DNA from 2 places in the Bradyrhizobium sp. WYCCWR15520 genome. Region 2 is predicted to be linked to the other one. Evidence: predicted binding sites of a transcription regulator. Region 2 holds the regulator's gene; the other holds the start of a gene.
The links. Region 2 encodes PhoB, which activates phosphate uptake and scavenging genes when phosphate is short. Its sites were predicted from a motif close to TGTCATNNANCTGTCAT; they were not measured.
Positions count from the first base shown of each region.

Region 1: AC0QUY_RS13580 (inorganic phosphate transporter) is a predicted target of PhoB. The motif match lies at 2,879-2,895, and genes of this name have one in related genera.

Region 1 covers NZ_JBWBWM010000010.1:148,413-157,840, forward strand. Annotated here, with positions in the region: gene ppk2 (polyphosphate kinase 2) at 101-1,021, opposite strand; gene AC0QUY_RS13580 (inorganic phosphate transporter) at 1,198-2,826, opposite strand; gene AC0QUY_RS13585 (VOC family protein) at 3,158-3,628, shown strand; gene AC0QUY_RS13590 (UdgX family uracil-DNA binding protein) at 3,924-5,384, opposite strand; gene AC0QUY_RS13595 (putative DNA modification/repair radical SAM protein) at 5,490-6,728, opposite strand; gene AC0QUY_RS13600 (ImuA family protein) at 6,891-7,685, shown strand; gene AC0QUY_RS13605 (Y-family DNA polymerase) at 7,576-9,285, shown strand; gene AC0QUY_RS13610 (error-prone DNA polymerase) at 9,282-9,428, shown strand, end outside.
Region 2 covers NZ_JBWBWM010000012.1:10,330-19,757, reverse strand. Annotated here, with positions in the region: gene AC0QUY_RS15120 (ATP-binding protein) at 1-681, shown strand, start outside; gene pstS (phosphate ABC transporter substrate-binding protein PstS) at 823-1,833, shown strand; gene pstC (phosphate ABC transporter permease subunit PstC) at 1,993-2,982, shown strand; gene pstA (phosphate ABC transporter permease PstA) at 2,987-3,832, shown strand; gene pstB (phosphate ABC transporter ATP-binding protein PstB) at 3,829-4,650, shown strand; gene phoU (phosphate signaling complex protein PhoU) at 4,662-5,378, shown strand; gene phoB (phosphate regulon transcriptional regulator PhoB) at 5,452-6,156, shown strand; gene AC0QUY_RS15085 (GcrA family cell cycle regulator) at 6,511-7,023, opposite strand; gene AC0QUY_RS15080 (acetylornithine transaminase) at 7,523-8,731, shown strand; gene argF (ornithine carbamoyltransferase) at 8,731-9,428, shown strand, end outside.

The DNA of each region.
Region 1 (9,428 bases), on a different contig from region 2:
CACCTCGAACACGGCGGCGTCGCCGATCCGCGACACGCCGGCGTTCGGGTTCGGGATATTGGGCTCAGCACATTGACGGCGCCGACCGTGAAGCGGCCGCTCAATAGCGCGACGGTACGTACATTTCGGCTGGAACGGGCGCGCGGCTATATTCGGGGTTGCGAACCCGCGCCGGCAGAACCACCCGCTCCTGCTTGATTTCCTGGTAGGGAATTTGTTCGAGCAGATGCGCGATGCAGTTCAGCCTTGCCTTCTTCTTGTCGTCGGCCTCGACGATGCTCCAGGGAGCTTCCGGAATGTGGGTACGCTCCAGCATCGCTTCCTTGGCCTTGGTGTATTGCTCCCAGCGGCTGCGCGATTCCACATCCATCGGGCTGAGCTTCCACTGCTTGAGCGGATCGTGGATTCGCATCGTGAAGCGCAAATACTGCTGTTCGTCGGTGATGGAGAACCAGTACTTGATGAGGATGATTCCAGAGCGCACGAGCATACGCTCGAATTCCGGCACCGACCGGAAGAATTCTTCAACGTCGTCTTCGGTGCAGAAGCCCATCACGCGCTCGACGCCGGCACGGTTATACCAGCTACGGTCGAACAGCACGATCTCACCGCCGGCCGGCAAATGCGAAACATAACGCTGGAAATACCATTGCGTGCGCTCACGCTCGTTCGGCGCCGGAAGCGCCGCGACGCGGCAGACCCTCGGATTGAGTCTCTGGGTGATGCGCTTGATGACGCCGCCCTTGCCGGCGGAATCGCGCCCCTCGAAAATCACCACCACCTTGAGCTTGTGGTGCTGCACCCAAGTCTGCAATTTTACCAGTTCGCCCTGCAGACGGAATAATTCCTTGAAGTAGACGCGCCGATCGATCGTTTCTTCTTCCGTATGGTCTGCAAATTCATTGGTCAGTGCATCGAGACGATCGTCGTCGATTTCAAGTTCCAGTTCCTCATCGAAACTATCAAGCATTTCCGCCTGAATGCGGTCGTGGATGGTGCCATCCGGCGGCTTTTTGGTCATGGCGGGCTCCAGCTGCAGAGCTGTTGGGGTCGTGTGATGTATGAACGTCGATGTCCTGCCGTATCATCAGTCAGGGCACTAGCGGAAAGCAAAAGGCCGGAGTTTGGTTCCGGCCTTCCGCTACCTGTCGAGGCTGCTGCCTGTGTGGCAGCGACCCTACCGTACCGGCCCGATACTCAGAACAGATTCGAGAACAGCACGTAGAGGCCTGCCGACAGGCAGATCGCGGCCGGCAGCGTCAGCACCCATGCCATCAAGAGATTGCGCACAGTCGCCATCTGCAGGCCCGAACCGTTGGCCGCCATCGTGCCGGCGACGCCGGATGACAGCACGTGGGTGGTGGAAACCGGCAGGCCGAACACGTCGGCGACGCCGATCGTGGAGGCGGCAACCAGTTCGGCGGACGCACCTTGCGCGTAGGTCAGATGCGACTTGCCGATCTTCTCGCCGACGGTGATGACGATGCGCTTCCAGCCGATCATGGTGCCCAGCCCGAGTGCGATCGCGACTGCGATCTTGACCCAGAGCGGGATGAACTTGGTGGCTGAGTCGAGCGAGGCCTTGTAGGCCTTGAGGGTGTCGACCTCTTCCTTCTTCAGGTCGTTTTCCTTGTCCTTCATCAGGAAGCGGATCGCCTCCGACGTCAGGTACATGTCGTTGCGGGTGTTGCCGACGGCTTCCGCGGGCACCTTGTTGAGCGAGCCGTATTTCTGGACCTGGTCACCGATGTCCTTCACCAGCATGGCCAGCGAGGGATAGGTGCCTTCGCTGATCTTGCGGGCAGAAACGTATTGCGTCACCGCAGGGCGCGGATCGCCGATGATGCTGTGGCCGGCGCCCCTGGCGGCGATTACCTTGGAGGCGGCCTCCGAGGTCTTCTGGAATTGCACCACCTGCGATTCCGGCAGCGCGCGGTTCAGCGCGTAGGCGGTCGGCACCGTGCCGATCAGGATCAGCATGATCAGGCCCATGCCCTTCTGGCCATCGTTGGAGCCGTGCGCGAAGCTGACGCCGGTGCAGGTCGCGATCAGGATGCCGCGTATCCACATCGGCGGCGGCTTGTTGCCTTCGGGCGCGGCATAGAGCGCGGGATTGCGGACGATGAACTTCAACGCCAGCAGCAGGATCGCGGCCATGCAGAAGCCGAACAGCGGCGAGAGCAACAGCGCGTAACCGATCTCGGTCGCCTTGGTCCAGTCGACACCCGAAGTGCCGTCGCGGCCGTGCATCAGCGCGTTGGCGATGCCGACGCCGATGATCGAGCCGATCAGCGTGTGCGAAGAGGAAGCCGGAAGACCAAAATACCAGGTGCCGAGGTTCCAGACGATCGCGGCAATCAGCAGCGCGAACACCATTGCGAAACCGGCGCTGCTTCCGACCTGAAGGATCAACTCCACCGGCAGCAGCGAGACGATGCCGAAGGCGACCGCGCCGGAAGAGAGCAGCACGCCGAGGAAATTGAAGAAGCCTGACCACATCACGGCGAATTCCGCCGGCATCGAGTGGGTGTAAATCACGGTCGCGACCGCGTTGGCGGTGTCGTGGAAGCCATTGACGAATTCGAAGCCGAGCGCGATCAAAAGCGCCACGAACAAGAGGATATAGGGCAGGTAGGCAGTGACCCGCATACCGGTCGCGTCGATATCGACGTAGATGCTATAGGCAACGTACAGCAGCCCGGCGGCGAGGATGCCGCAGAACAGGATCAGGGTCAGCGGATTGAACCCCTTGTCGAGGTTCGGCCGCGAAGCCGGCTGGACAGGCGTTGCGTCGCCGATCGTCGAACTAAGAGCCATATCGGTCATTCTGACACCCCGTCGAAATCGGCTGAGAGGCGGGCATTTTTGACCGAGGCACTTGAAGGTTAGATGACACGCGCGACCGGCAGCGCCGCTGAAGTTTGATCGCACATCAAGGAAAGCCTGTATCTCCAGTGTGGGTCTTCATTATTTTCCTTTGAACCGATTTATGATGCGCGGATCCAACAAGGCGCTCCTGAATTGCTTATCGGTTCAGCGGTTGGCCGATGGTCTGCACGCGAAAATCTCGTCTTCACTGTCGGCGGACGTTCATCTCATCCGTCCTTGGAACGAAAGCGGCCGTGCGCACGCTGGCCATTTGGAGGAAGGAGCCCCGATGAAGGTCACACAACATCTTTGGTTCGCGAAGGACATGGAGGCCGCGATCGGCTTCTACACCTCGCTCATCCGCGGTTCGTCGGTGCAGTGGGTTTCGGCCCTGCCGGCCGAGAGCCCGAGCGGTCCCGCCGGCAGCGTCAAGATCGCGGGCTTCACCCTGGGAGACCAGCGCTACATGGCGATCGAGGCGGGCCCGCTCGATCCGTTCAACCACAGCTTCTCGATCATGGTGGAATGCGACACGCAGGCCGAGATCGACCGCTTGTGGGACGCCCTGAGAGAGGGCGGCAAGATCGAGCAATGCGGCTGGCTGCAGGACCGCTGGGGCCTCTCCTGGCAGATCGCGCCCAGACGGCTGGGCGAGTTGATGAACGATCCCGACCCCGCAAAAGCCCGGCGCGTTGCGGAGGCAATGCTGAAGATGGTCAAGTTCGATATCGCAGAACTGGAGGCCACGGCGAGGGGCTAGGCCATCTCACCAGGCTGCTGATCCGGCGCCCGTTCGGTTCCGGCCGATGGACCGCCGAGCGCGGCTTATGGGGTAGCGCCGTGAGGAAAAAGAGGGTCGAGCGCTGCACGGCGCCGGGGCTGGAGGAGGACCGCGCAGCGCGTCGACCATGTAGGAGCATCATGGCGTGAACCAGAACGTCCCACATTCCCTTGAGAATGCGATTGTGTATCCCATCAATTAATGGTTGCAGACGGGGTTGTCAATTTTTCCCGTTATTTTTCACCAGATATTGCGGCTGCCGGCTTGGCGGAATTCAGGCCGCATGTGCTGATTTTCGCAGCACGGTAGCGGCTATTTTGAGGTCCTGAACGAAACGCCGGTATTCGCGCGCCTTGGCGTCGGCGTCCGGCAACCGCAGCAGATAGGACGGGTGCACCGTCACCAAGACCTTGGTGCCGTCGTCGAGATCGATCGGGCGGCCGCGGTTCTTGTTGATCGGGGTGATCTTGCCGAACACGCTTTGCGCTGCGGTGGCGCCCATCGCCACCACCAGTTCGGGTTCGATCGCGGCGAGCTCGCGTTCGTACCACTGCCGGCAGGCCTTGATCTCCGGCGTGCTCGGCTTCTGGTGCAGGCGGATTTTTCCGCGCGGCACAAACTTGAAATGTTTGACCGCATTGGTGACGTAGACCTTGCGGCGGTCGATGCCGGCCTCGTCCAGTGCGCGGTCGAGCATTTGGCCCGCGGGCCCGACGAACGGTTTGCCGGCGAGATCTTCCTTGTCGCCGGGCTGCTCGCCGACCAGCATGATCCGCGCCGTTTGCGCCCCTTCGCCGAACACGGTCTGGGTCGCGTTCTTGTAGAGGGGGCAGGCGCGGCAATCGGCAGCTTCCTCGCGCAGGGTCTCGATATCGTCGGCATGTTTGCGGGGCATGTCGTCTGCCTTGTCGCTTGCCTTGGATGGTTCCAGCCGTTTCTGCGGCTTGTGCGGTTCGGTCGCCGCGTTTGCGATCATCGCGCTGGCGGCGCGTCCGGCACCTTCGATCAGGGGTTTAATCAATGAAGCCTCCGGCAGGTTCCGCCAGTATTTCCGGGGCATCTCCTTCTGCATCGCCTGCACTTTCAGCCGGGCGGGATTGAAGATGCTGGCGTAGTAACTGCGCCAGGTTTCCTCCAGCCGATCGGCGGTCGGCGCTTCGCTCTTGGTGACGCCTGGCGTGAACGAGACGGCGTGGCCGTCCCAATGCGCACAGACGTCGGGGGTGAGGATCGACCATGGCATGTCGGCAAAGCGGCGCGCAAAGAATGGCGCGGCCAGTTCGACGATGTGGTGCTCCGGTTCGAACCAGGCAACGAAATGCGATTTCTGCTCGCGGCCGATTTCGCGGAAGCGGACAAAGGCATGCATCTTGTGCTCATCGCGGCGCACGGCTTTTGCCATCGCGGTGACGTCGGCCACATCGGGATCGGTTGCGAGTTCGAGCAGATCGTGATTACTTCGCAGCCGCCACAGCAGGCGATAGAGCAGGGCGAACCGTTCCGGGTTGCGGTGCAGGATCGCAGTTTCAGCCAGCTCGACGAATTTGGCGGGGACGTTGAAGGTGGTGCCCTGTGGGGGGTCGAGCGGCGGCGCAGACGGCTCAAACAATTCGGGCGCATCGCCGGCTACACGCCACGTCACGTCGGAGGGGTTCACATCGTTTAGCGCCAGCGCACGCGCGGCTTTGCGCCAGCCATCGAAATCGGTTTCGCTGTCGAGGGTGATGTGGTGCATGTCTCTCCTCCTCGTCATTGCGAGCGAAGCGAAGCAATTCATTTCTCCGCTTGCTGAGACATGGATTGCTTCGTCGCTCGCGCTCCTCGCAATGACGCTGTGGGTTCAGAACCCAAATCCCAACTGCGTCGCCTTCGGTTTGAACCTCTCCTTCAGCCCCGCGCCATCGAGCAGATGCGGGGAAGGGCGGTGGTCTGCGAGAACGATAAACGGCAGCGCCTTCTTCTGCGGAATGTGCAGCCGCACCAGATCGGCCAGGCGGATCGAGGTCAGGCGGCGCGTCGCGATGATGCGGTCGACTGCCCTGGTGCCGAAGCCCGGCACCCGCAACAGCTCTTCGCGGCTGGCGGTCGCGACATCGAGCGGGAAGCGGCCGCGGTGGCGCAGCGCCCAGGCGAGTTTCGGATCGATATCGAGCGGCAGCATGCCCTCGGCCTCGTCGACGATCTCGCCGGCGTCAAAGCCGTAAAACCGCATCAGCCAGTCGGCCTGGTAAAGCCGGTGCTCGCGAACCAGCGGCGGCACCACAAGCGGCAGCGCGCGGCTGGCGTCCGGGATCGGGCTGAAGGCCGAATAATAGACGCGCTTGAGGCGGTAGGAGCCGTAGAGGTTGGCGCTGGTATCGAGGATGGTTTTGTCGTCGGCCGCATCCGCGCCGACGATCATCTGCGTGCTTTGCCCGGCCGGTGCAAAGCGCGGCGGCTTTGCTTTCGTTGCGTTCTTGTCGTTCTCCTGCGCTTCATCGAGCCTCAGCCGCAGCCGGCCCATGGTGCGGCGGATCGCGCGCAGGTCCTTTTCCGGCGCGAATTTCGCAAGACTGTTTTCCAGCGGCATTTCGATATTGATGGAGAGACGGTCGGCATATTTGCCGGCCTCCGCGATCAGCGCGTCGTCCGCTTCAGGAATGGTCTTCAGATGGATGTAGCCGCGAAAATGATGCTCCTCGCGCAACTTTCGCGCGACGCTCACCACCTGCTCCATGGTGTAGTCGGCGCTGCGGATGATGCCGGAGGAGAGAAACAAGCCCTCGATGTAATTGCGTCGGTAGAAATCGATCGTGAGCTTCACTACTTCATCGACCGTGAAGCGGGCGCGCGGCACGTTCGAGGAGGTGCGGTTGACGCAATAGAGGCAATTGTAATTGCAGGCGTTGGTCAGCAGCACCTTCAACAGCGAGATGCAGCGTCCGTCCGGCGCGTAGGAATGGCAGATGCCCATGCCTGATACGGTCGAACCGAGGCCCTTGCCGTCGCTGGAATCCCGCTTCTCGGTGCCGGAGGAGGCGCAGGAAGCATCGTATTTCGCGGCATCCGCCAGGATTTCCAGCTTACGTTGCACGTCCATCGTCGAATCCCTTTGATTCCGCTCATGAATCGCCCGGGTGTCGATCCTGATTGACTCCGCCGGGCCTGTTAGCTTTATATTAGAACATATCATGAACAAATGAGCCAGCCGCGGGTTCACTCGGGAAGAAGCGGTAAGGCCCAATTTCCGAAGGAGCGGCGCATGAGCACCGCACGCACCAGCACGCTTGCAAGTTTGCGCGGAAGCATCGAACGCCTGGAGGCGCATGGCGATGCGCATGACCTCAACAGGATCGCGCTTGGCCATAAGGCCGCGGATACGATGTTGCAGGGCGGGCTGGCGCTATCAGCGGTGCATGAAGTGTTCGCCGAGGGACATCAGAGCGCTGTGGCCACCGGCTTCATCGCCGGCCTTGCGGGACGGGTATCGCCGCGCCGGCCGCTGGTCTGGGTGCGGCAGGATTTTTCGGAAATTGAATCGGGCGCGTTGTCGATGAGTGGGCTCTGCGAATTGGGGCTCGATCCGCGGCTGCTGGTAACGGTGCGCGCGCCCGATACCGACGCCGCGCTACGGACTGCCGCCGATGCGCTGGCCTGCGACGCGCTCGGCGCCGTGGTGCTGGAGGTGTGGGGGCAGGCGCGTCAGCTCGATCTCGTCGCCAGCCGCAAGCTCACTTTGGCCGCGCAAGCCTCCGGCGTCACCGCGCTGCTGCTGCGGATGGCCGCCGAGCCGCGGCCTTCGACCGCGGAGACAAGGTGGATCGTGCGTGCCGCGCATTCGCCGCCGGGATCGCAGTGGAGCGCGTGGGGCGCGCCCGTTTTCGACGCGCATCTCGTTCGTAACCGTCATGGCCCGGTTGGCCGCTGGATCATGGAATGGAATTGTGATGAGTGCTTGTTCAGAGAACCCACGGCGTATCCTCAGTCTCTGGCTGCCACGCCTGCCCATCGACCGCATCCAGCGGCGGCTTATGCAGGCCAACGCCGCGCAAGCTGAAAATGCCAAAACAGTTTCGGGCCACGCTGCCTGCAATACGAACGGTGCGCTCCCTCTCCCGCTTGCGGGGGAGGGTTGGGGTGGGGGTCTCGTCCCGAGTCCCACTTTAGAGATGAAGCACCCCTCCGTCGTCGTTGCCAAGCAGCACAATGCCATCCTGATCCATTCGCTCGACGAGGCCGCCGTGCGCGCCGGCCTCTCGATCGGCCTGCCGCTCGCCAATGCCCGCGCGATCTGCCCTGAACTCACGGTGTTCGACGCCGACGAGGCTGCCGACCGCAAGACGCTCGATGACATCGCCGACTGGTGCGACCGCTTCACGCCACTGGTGGCGCTCGATCCGCCGTATGGGCTCTATCTCGACATCACCGGCTGCGCCCATCTGTTCGGCGGCGAGCGCGCGCTTCTGCAGATTGTCTGCGGTGCGCTGAGCCGCCGCGGCTTTGCCGTCAGCGCCGCGATCGCCTCCACCTCGATCTGCGCCCGCACGCTGACGCGCCATGCGTCGGGAAAGATCGTGGCCGACGGCGAAGAGGCCGAGGCCGTCGCTCCGCTGCCAATATCCGCGCTCGGCGCCGGCGACGCCATCACCGCCGGTCTGCGCCGCGCCGGCTTGAAGACCATCGGCGACGTCGCCTTGCGCGCGCCCCACGAAATCACCGCGCGGTTCGGCGCGTCCTTCACGACGCTGCTGGCGCAGGCGCTGGGGCAGGGCGATGCGCCGATCAGTCCCCGCAAGCCGCTGCCGGATTACATCGTCGAAAAACGTTTTCCCGACCCGGTCGCGACCGACACCGTGATCGCGATGAATCTGTCTGCGCTGGCCGCCATGCTGGTCACGGCGATGGACAAGCAGGGCAAGGGCGCGCGGCGGCTGGACGCGAGCTTCTTCCGTACTGACAGTGCGGTGCGAACGATCTCTGTCGACACCGGACGTCCGGTGACGAGGCCGGAGATAATCGACCGCTTGTTTCGCGAACGGCTCGATGCGCTCAACGATCCGCTCGATCCCGGCTTCGGCTTCGATCTTATCCGCCTGTCCGCCAGCCGCACCGAAATCGTGGTGCAGCAGCAGCGCGATCTCGACGCCAACATCCATGACAATGATGAACTGTCCGCATTGATCGACCGCATCGCCGCGCGGATCGGCGGCAAGCGTGTCCTCGTGCATCTGCCTGAGGATACCCACATCCCCGAGCGCGCCGTGCTGGCCATGCCGGCGCAGCATCATCTGGCGGCCGCCGCACAGGCCGCCTGGCCCGAGCGGATCGAAAGCGAGCCGCCGCTGCGCCCGTTGCGGCTGTTCGACAAGCCCGAGCCGATCAAGGTGCCGTTTGCGACCGTCCCCGACGGCCCGCCGCATCAATTCACCTGGCGGCGCGTCACGCACACGGTGGCGCGGGTGGAAGGACCCGAACGCATCGCGATGGAATGGTGGAAGCAAAACGGCGACGGCCCGACGCGGGATTATTTCCGCATCGAGGATGAAGCGGGCCTGCGCTTCTGGATCTTTCGCGACGGGCTCTATGAAAGCGAAGCGGCGGATGCGGAAGTCGAGGCCGGCTCTGTCAGATGGTTCGTGCACGGGCTGTTCGCATGAAAAGTTCTCTCACCACTTATGCCGAGATCGGCATCACCACCAATTTCTCCTTCCTGCGCGGCGGCTCGGACCCGCGCGCCTATGTGCACCAAGCCAGCGAACTCGGCATTCCCGCCATCGGCATCGCCGATCACAACACGCTG
Region 2 (9,428 bases):
AGCCATGAACTGCGGACGCCGCTCGCGGCGTTGTCGGGTTTCATCGATACGCTGCAGGGTCCCGCCAAGGACGACGCCAAGGCGCGCGAGCGCTTTCTGTCGATCATGCATACGCAGGCGACGCGGATGGCGCGGCTGATCGACGATCTCCTGTCGCTGTCGCGGGTCGAATTGTCGGCCCATGTCCGGCCCGACGCCTCCGTCGATATCGTGCCGATCATCCGCCAGGTGGCCGACGGGCTGGAGCCGCTGGCGCGCGAGCGCCAGGTTGCGATCGAAATCGATCTGCCCGCATCGGCGACGATTGCGGGCGACCGCGAGGAACTGCTGCGGCTGTTCGAAAACCTGATCGAAAACGCGCTCAAATATGGCGCGTCCGGCGAGCGGGTGGTCGTCTCGCTGAGGCAGGCGACATCTGCTGAGGGTGCGCCGGAACTCCGCGTCATGGTCCGCGATTTCGGCCCCGGCATCGCCCCGGAACATCTGCCGCGGCTCACTGAACGGTTCTACCGGGTCGATGTCGGCGACAGCCGCGCCCAGGGTGGAACCGGGCTCGGTTTATCCCTGGTGAAACATATTCTTAACCGCCATCGCGGCCGGCTTTTGATCGAAAGCGTGCCCAAGAACGGGGCCACCTTTACCGCCTGTTTTCCCCAGGCGAAAACCCCTGTAGCGCATTGAATCTAAGCGATTTCAATCGCTTAGGATTGTCATCCAACTGTCATCGAACCTTCGTAAAAGCTCTATCGACCGCCCCTAGATGGACGGTGCGTGAGCGCGATCGGGCGCATTGGCGCTTCGCTCACCAGATGGAGACCAACCATGAATTTCATGAAAGCTATCGTCGCTGCCGGCCTGGTCGCCGCTTCGACGTCGGCCTTCGCTGCCGATATCACCGGCGCGGGCGCGACCTTCCCCTTCCCGCTCTATTCGAAGTGGGCTGATGCCTACAAGAAGGAGACCGGCAACGGTCTGAACTATCAGTCGATCGGCTCTGGCGCCGGCATTAAGCAGATCCAGGCCAAGACCGTGACCTTCGGCGCCAGCGATATGCCGCTGAAGCCGGAGCAGCTTGAAAAGGACGGCATGATTCAGTGGCCGCAGGCGATGGGCGCGCTGGTGCCGGTCGTGAACCTCGAGGGCATCAAGCCGGGTGAGTTGGTGTTCTCCGGCGAGCTGCTCGGCGACATCTATCTCGGCAAGATCAAGAAGTGGGACGATCCCGCGATCGCTAAGCTCAATCCTAAGGTCAAGCTGCCCTCCGACGCGATCACGGTGGTGCGCCGTTCGGACGGCTCCGGCACCACGTTCATCTGGACCGACTATCTCTCGAAGACCAATGCCGAGTGGAAGGCGAAGGCCGGTGCCGGTACCGCGGTTGAGTGGCCGACGGGCGTTGGCGCCAAGGGTAACGAAGGCGTCGCCGGCAATGTCAGTCAGACCAAGAACTCGATTGGCTATGTCGAGTACGCCTATGCCAAGCAGAACAAGCTGACCTACGGTGCTGTCATCAACAAGGCCGGCAAGACCGTGCAGCCGACGATTGGCGCATTCCAGGCCGCGGCCGCCAATGCCGATTGGGCCGGCGCCAAGAACTACTTCGTCATCCTGACCGACCAGCCCGGCGATGCGTCGTGGCCGATCACCGGCGCGACCTTCATCCTGATGCACAAGGATGCGACCGACAAGGCGGCGTCCCAGGAGGCCATCAAGTTCTTCAAATGGGCGTTTGAGAAGGGCGACAAGATGGCCGAAGAGCTCGACTACATCCCGATGCCGGACTCGGTGGTCAAGCAGATCGAAAAGACCTGGTCGTCCGAGATCAAGAGCTGATCGGTCCAGCACTTCGCTACACGATCGCTCAACCCGGGATGCCCCGGGTTGAGCACCCCTCTCGGGACAGGAGAGGCAAGAACAAAGCGCGAGCCGAAAAAGCCGTGCACCGAAGTCCGGGTCATTGGGCTATAAGTACAGGGGATTGGCGTGGCAGAAATGACGGTTGATAGCGACGTAATGGATGCTGCTGGGCCCTATGATCGCGCAAAGGCTCTCAGCGCGTTCAAGCTCGGCGACGTCACCTTCTACTGGATCACGCGTGCCTGCGCGATCTCGGTTCTGCTCATCCTCGGCGGCATCATCATTTCGCTCATTGTTGGCGCCTGGCCCGCGATCCGCGAATATGGCGCGGCCTTCCTGTGGACGCAGCGCTGGGCGCCGTCGGCCGATCCGCCGGTGCTGGGCGCGCTCGGCCCGATCTATGGCACGCTGATCACCTCCGTGATCGCGATGATGATCGCCATTCCCGTCGGCCTCGGCATCGCGATTTTCCTCACCGAGATCTGTCCGATCTGGCTGCGCCGTCCGATCGGACTTGCCATCGAACTGCTGGCCGGCATTCCCTCCATCATCTACGGCATGTGGGGTTTCTTCGTGCTGGGCCCGTTCCTGGCCAACACCTTCCAGCCGTTCATGATCAGCGTGTTCGACGGCGTTCCCGTACTGGGGACGATCTTCGCTGGTCCGCCGTCCTATCTCAGCTTGTTCAACGCGTCATTGATTCTGGCGATCATGGTATTGCCCTTCATCACCGCGATCTCGGTCGACGTCTTCAAGACGGTCCCGCCGGTGCTCAAAGAGGCCGCCTACGGGGTGGGGTGTACCAACTGGGAAGTCGTTCGCAACGTGGTGATCCCCTACACCCGAGTCGGAGTGATCGGTGGCATCATGCTGGCGCTCGGCCGCGCGCTCGGCGAAACCATGGCGGTGACCTTCATCATCGGCAATTCGTTCAAGATCCAGTCCTCGATCTTCGCGCCGGGCACCACGATATCCGCCGCCATCGCTTCCGAATTCGCCGAGAGCGACGGGCTACATCAATCCGGCCTGATCCTGCTTGGCTTGCTGCTGTTCGTGCTGACGTTCTTCGTTCTTGCTGCCGCAAGGCTGATGCTGATGCGGCTGGAAAAGAAGGCGGGGAACTGAGATCATGAATCCGATTTACGTATCCCGCCGCCGCAACAACATCATCGTCAAGTTCCTGTGTCTGGGCGCCGCCTTGTTCGGCGTGACCTGGCTGGCGCTGATCCTGTTCACGCTGTTCTACAACGGCGTCACCGGGCTCAATCTCGCCGTCTTCACCCAGGATACGCCGCCGCCGGGTTCGACCGATGGCGGCCTGCGCAACGCCATCATCGGCTCGATCATGATGACCGTGATCGGGGTCGGCATCGGCGCGCCGCTCGGCCTGTTCGCAGGTACGTATCTCGCCGAATACGGCAAGCACGACAAGCTCACCTCGGTGATCCGCTTCATCAACGACATCCTGTTAAGCGCGCCCTCGATCATCATCGGCCTGTTCATCTACGGCGCCATCGTCGCGCCGATGGGCGGCTTCTCAGCCTTCGCCGGCTGTCTGGCGCTCGCCGTGATCGTGATCCCGGTGGTGGTCCGCACCACCGAGGACATGCTCGGGCTGGTGCCCAATCCTTTGCGCGAGGCGGCGTCCGCGCTCGGCATGCCGCGCTCGCTGGTGATCCGGCGGATCGCCTACCGCGCCGCGCGCGCCGGCCTGATCACCGGCGTCCTGCTGGCCACCGCCCGCGTCGCCGGCGAAACCGCGCCGCTGCTGTTCACCGCGCTGTCCAACCAGTTCTTCAGCCTGGATATGACCAAGACGATGGCGAACCTGCCGGTCACCATCAACAACTTCGTCCAGAGCCCCTATGCCTACTGGAAGCAGCTCGCCTGGGCCGGGGCCCTGCTGATCACGCTCACCGTACTTGCCCTGAATATTGGCGCGCGCATTCTTGGCGCCGAGAGGACATCCAAATGACCGATCTCTCCGTATCCGTGAGTTCCGCGAGCGGGCCCGTTCCGCAGGTAGCGCTGCCCGAGGCCGCGCCGAAGGTGACCGCGCGCGGCCTGAACTTCTACTATGGCGAACACCACGCGCTGAAGAACATCAACCTGACGCTCGGCACCCACCGCGTCACCGCCTTCATCGGCCCGTCCGGCTGCGGCAAGTCCACGCTGCTGCGGATCTTCAACCGGATGTACGACCTTTATCCCGGCCAGAAGGCGACCGGTCAGCTTATGCTCGACCAGACCAACATCCTTGACCCCAAGCTCGACCTCAATTTGCTGCGGGCCCGCGTCGGCATGGTGTTCCAGAAGCCGACGCCGTTCCCGATGACGATCTACGAAAACATCGCCTTCGGCATCCGTCTCTATGAGAAGATCTCGAAGTCGGAAATGGACGGCCGGGTGGAGAAGGCGCTGCGCGGCGGCGCGCTGTGGAACGAGGTCAAGGACAAGCTGAACGCCTCCGGCCTCTCGCTGTCCGGCGGCCAGCAGCAGCGGCTCTGCATCGCCCGCACGGTCGCTGTCAGGCCCGAGGTAATCCTGTTTGACGAACCCTGTTCGGCGCTCGACCCGATCTCGACCGCCAAGATCGAGGAACTGATTCAGGAACTGGCGGAGGACTACACCATCGCCATCGTCACCCATAATATGCAGCAGGCGGCGCGCGTCTCCGACAAGACCGCCTTCATGTATCTCGGCGAGCTGATCGAATTCGACGACACCAACAAGATCTTCACTTCGCCGAGCGACCGACGCACCCAGGATTACATCACCGGCCGGTTCGGCTGAGGAGACAAGACATGGCTTCCGAGCACACCGCCAAGGCGTTCGACAGCGACCTTCAGGAACTCACCCGCCTAGTCGCGGAGATGGGCGGCCTGGCCGAACGCATGATCACCGAATCCGTCGACGCGCTGGTCCGCCGCGACGTCGCACTCGGCAAGCGCGTCGTCGCAACCGATGTCGAGATCGACCGCCTGCAGCATTTGATCGAGGAGCGAGCGGTATTGACCATCGCCCGCCGCCAGCCGATGGCGATCGACTTGCGCGAAATCGTCGGCGCCATGCGCGTCGCCACCGATCTGGAGCGGATCGGCGATCTCGCCAAGAACATGGGCAAGCGGGTCGCGGCCCTGGAGAACGATTTCCAGCCGCTGAAGCTGATGCGCGGCCTCGAACACATGACCGATCTGGTGCAAACGCAGGTCAAGTCGGTGCTGGACGCCTATGCCGCGCACGACCTGCCGGCGGCAATGGCGGTCTGGAAAGGCGACGAGGAAGTCGACGCCATCTGCACCTCGCTGTTCCGCGAACTTCTCACCTACATGATGGAAGACCCGCGCAACATCTCGTTCTGCATTCATTTGATGTTCTGCGCCAAGAATATTGAGCGGATCGGCGACCACGCGACCAACATCGCCGAAACCGTGTTCTACATGATCGAGGGACAGCAGATGCTCGACAAGCGCCCGAAGGGCGACATGACGACGTTTGCTACGACCGTGCCGAATAGTTGACGTAGCGTTTTCGAGCGAAGTGGAGGCCGGTTCGCGTGAAGAAAACGCGTCAGACAGAAGAGGCAAGAAAAGGATGAGCGCACGCATTATGGTGGTCGAGGACGAGGAAGCGCTGACCACGCTGTTGCGCTACAACCTCGACGCTGAAGGCTACGAAGTGGAGACCGTAGGCCGCGGCGACGACGCCGATACGCGGCTGAAGGAGCGCGTGCCCGACCTCGTCGTGCTCGACTGGATGCTTCCGGGCTTGTCCGGCATCGAGCTCTGCCGCCGCCTGCGCGCCCGGCCCGAAACCAAGCAGTTGCCGATCATCATGCTGACCGCGCGCGGCGAGGAGAGCGAGCGGGTGCGGGGGCTTGCGACCGGTGCCGACGACTACATCGTCAAGCCGTTCTCGGTGCCGGAACTCCTGGCGCGGGTGAAAGGCCTGTTGCGTCGGGCAAGCCCGGAGCGGCTCGCTACCGTCCTGACCTATGGCGACATCGAACTCGACCGCGAGAAACGCCGCGTCGCGCGCTCCGGCCGCCAGATCGACCTCGGCCCGACCGAATATCGCCTGCTGGAATTTTTCCTCGAACATCCCGGCCGCGTCTTCAGCCGCGAGCAATTGCTCGACAGCGTCTGGGGCCGCGACATCTATATCGACGAACGCACCGTCGACGTCCACATCGGCCGCCTGCGCAAGCTGCTCAACCCCGGCCGCGAGCAGGACCCGATCCGTACCGTGCGCGGCGCCGGTTATGCGCTGGATGACCGGTTTGCCAAGGTGGAGCCGTAAGGCTTCGCTATCATCCGCGCAAACTCCACCGTCGTCCCCGCGAAAGCGGCAGCTCTCTCATCGTCATTGCGAGCGAAGCGAAGCAATCCATAGTGCCACGCGGCAAGTATGGATTGCTTCGTCGCTTTCGCTCCCTTGCGCAAACGCTTCGGCGTTTGTCGCTGGCAATGACAGTGGTTGCCGCATCGGCGATCCGGATGCGGGGGTACAGGTCTATCGATAGACCGCAATCGCGGAGAGAGCCCCTCACCCCAACCCTCTCAGCGCGAGCTTCGCTCGTCGTGGCCCCGCAAAAGCGGGGCGAGGGAGCGCACCTTGCGCGGAGCGCTTACGTCTCGCGCAAATGAGCGCGCCTTACCTCGTCTGCTTCGGCTGCTGCCGCCGCCGATCGGCGGCCGGTTGATACGCCACGCGCGAGTGATGCGCGCAGTAGGGCAGGCCGCTGAGCGCCTTGCCGCCGCAGAAGAAGAATTCCGGGCTCGAAGGATCGCCGACCGGCCAGTGGCAGGTCGCCTCGTTCAGTTCGAGCAGCGACAGCCGCTGGCTCATCGGCACTACATTGTCGAAGGCGACCGGATCGGCCTCGATCTCCACCTCGAAAGCGTGCGCCAGCGCGGTGTTGCCGCGCGAGACCGGGCGCGACACCCGCATCATCTGCTGGGCGGCGGGGCGTGCCTTGCGCTGCCGCGGAGCGGCCGAGGAGGGACTCTTGGCTCGGCCGGACAGGCCCAGCCGGTGCACTTTGCCGATTACGGCGTTTCGCGTCACATTTCCGAGTTCCGCGGCAATCTGGCTCGCGGACAATCCGGCTTCCCAGAGCTTCTTCAGCTGCTCGACGCGATCGTCGGACCAGGTCAAAACCGTCATCGTAATCTTCCCTTCGCATCGCGCCGGCCAATCGAGGGCAGCGCGGGCGATGTCATTCGTCTCAAAAATCCCTGCGGTCAGAATCCCTTAGCCCTCGCCGGGCGCGTTAACCGCGCCCGAACGTTTACGCCTGCACAAATGGACTCTTAGGGATCAGAACTGCCGCACGAGATGTCGTACCCGACAGCCCAAACGCTACAATATGGCGTGACTCGGGCGCAAGAGTCCGCGCCCCAACGTCCACATCTTCTGACATCTAGGCGTTTCACTGCGTGTTTTCCACCACACCGCAATCCTACGGATTTTGGCATCTTGCACTGCAGGAAAGGCCGTTCCGTGGCGTGTTGACAGCGCTCCCGGCCGACATAGAATACCTCTCACGTGCCGCCCTTAAGAGGCGGCACGTTTCGTTTTCGCCAGACCGGCTGCTGCCGCGTTCGCGCCACTGCCTGCGTGTCCCCGGCCGGTCAACCTTCAGTGCAAACCTTTTGTGATTGCCATGACCAATAGCGCCACGTCGCATCTGCTTCCCGTCTTCGCCAGGGTCGATCTCGGCTTCGAAAGCGGCGAGGGCTGCTGGCTGACCGCAACCAATGGCGAGCGCTATCTCGATTTCACCTCGGGCGTCGCGGTGAATGCGCTGGGTCACTGCCATCCGCATCTGATCAAGGCGCTGCAGGAACAGGCGACGAAACTCTGGCACATGTCGAACCTGTTCAAGTCGCCCGATGGCGAGAAGCTGGCCGCGCGGCTGTGCGAGCAGAGCTTTGCCGACCTGGTGTTTTTCTGCAATTCGGGCGCGGAAGCAATGGAGGGCGTGATCAAGCTCGTGCGCCGCTATCAATTCTCCAAGGGCCATCCCGAGCGCTATCGCCTCGTCACCTTCGAGGGCGCCTTCCACGGCCGCACGCTGGGCACGCTCGCGGCCACCGGCTCCGCCAAATATCTCGAAGGCTTTGGCCCGCCGATGGACGGTTTTGACCAGGTGCCGCATGGCGATTTGGAAGCCGTGAAGAAGGCGATCGGTCCCAATACCGCGGGCATCCTGATCGAGCCGGTGCAGGGCGAAGGCGGTGTGCGCTCCGCGCCGCAATCCTTCTTCAAGGCGTTGCGCCAGCTCTGCGACGAGAAGGGCCTGTTGCTCGCGTTCGACGAGGTGCAGACCGGCATGGGCCGCACCGGCGATCTCTTTGCCTACAAGCGCGTCGGCGTCACGCCGGATGTGATGTCGCTGGCGAAAGCGCTCGGCGGCGGTTTTCCGATCGGTGCGGTGCTGGCGACGGCGGAGGCCGCGAGCGGCATGACGCCCGGCTCGCACGGCTCGACCTTCGGCGGCAATCCGCTGGCGATCGCAGCCGCCAACGCCGTGCTCGACGTGATGCTGAAGCCCGGCTTCTTCGAACACGTGCAGAAGATGTCGCTGCTGTTGAAACAGAAACTCGCCTCGGTGGTCGACCGCTATCCCGCCGTGCTCTCGGAAGTGCGCGGCGAGGGACTCTTGGTCGGCGTCAAGGCCGTGGTGCCCTCGGGCGATCTTGTCAATGCGTTGCGTGACCAGAAATTGCTCACCGTCGGCGCCGGCGACAATGTGGTGCGTTTCCTCGCGCCCTTGATCGTGACCGAGGCCGAGATCGATCAGTCCATCCAGATGCTGGAGCGCGCCTGCGGCGCGCTGTCGGCTACGCAGTTGAAGAAGGCGGCGGGATGATGAGCAAGTCCGTCCGCCATTTCCTCGACATCAACGAGTTGCCGCCAAAGGAGCTGCGCAACATGCTGGCGCTGGGCGCCGACATGAAGGCGAAGCTCAAGGCTCATGAAAAGGGCAAGAAGCCGCTCGAAGGCAAGACGCTGGCGATGATCTTCGAACGTCCCTCGACCCGCACGCGCGTCTCGTTCGACGTCGGCATGCGCCAGCTCGGCGGCGAGTCGATCATGCTGACGGGCGCGGAGATGCAGCTCGGCCGCGGCGAGACCATCGCCGACACCGCGCGCGTGCTGTCGCGCTATGTCGATGCGATCATGATCCGCATCCTCAACCACGATGCGCTGCTCGAGCTTGCCGCGCACGCCACCGTGCCCGTGATCAACGGCCTGACGCGGCGCTCGCACCCCTGCCAGGTGATGGCCGACCTGATGACCTTCGAAGAGCATCGCGGGCCGATCGAGGGCAAGACCGTGGCCTGGACCGGCGACGACAACAACGTGCTGGCGTCCTGGGCGCACGCGGCCGAGCGTTTCAAGTTCCAGCTCAATGTCGCGACCCCGCCGGAGCTTGCGCCGAAAAAGGTGATGCGCGACTGGATCAAGGCGACCGGCGCGCCGATCGTGCTTGGTACCGATCCGGAAGCCGCCGTGCGCGGCGCCGATTGCGTCGTCACCGACACCTGGGTCTCGATGGGCGACAA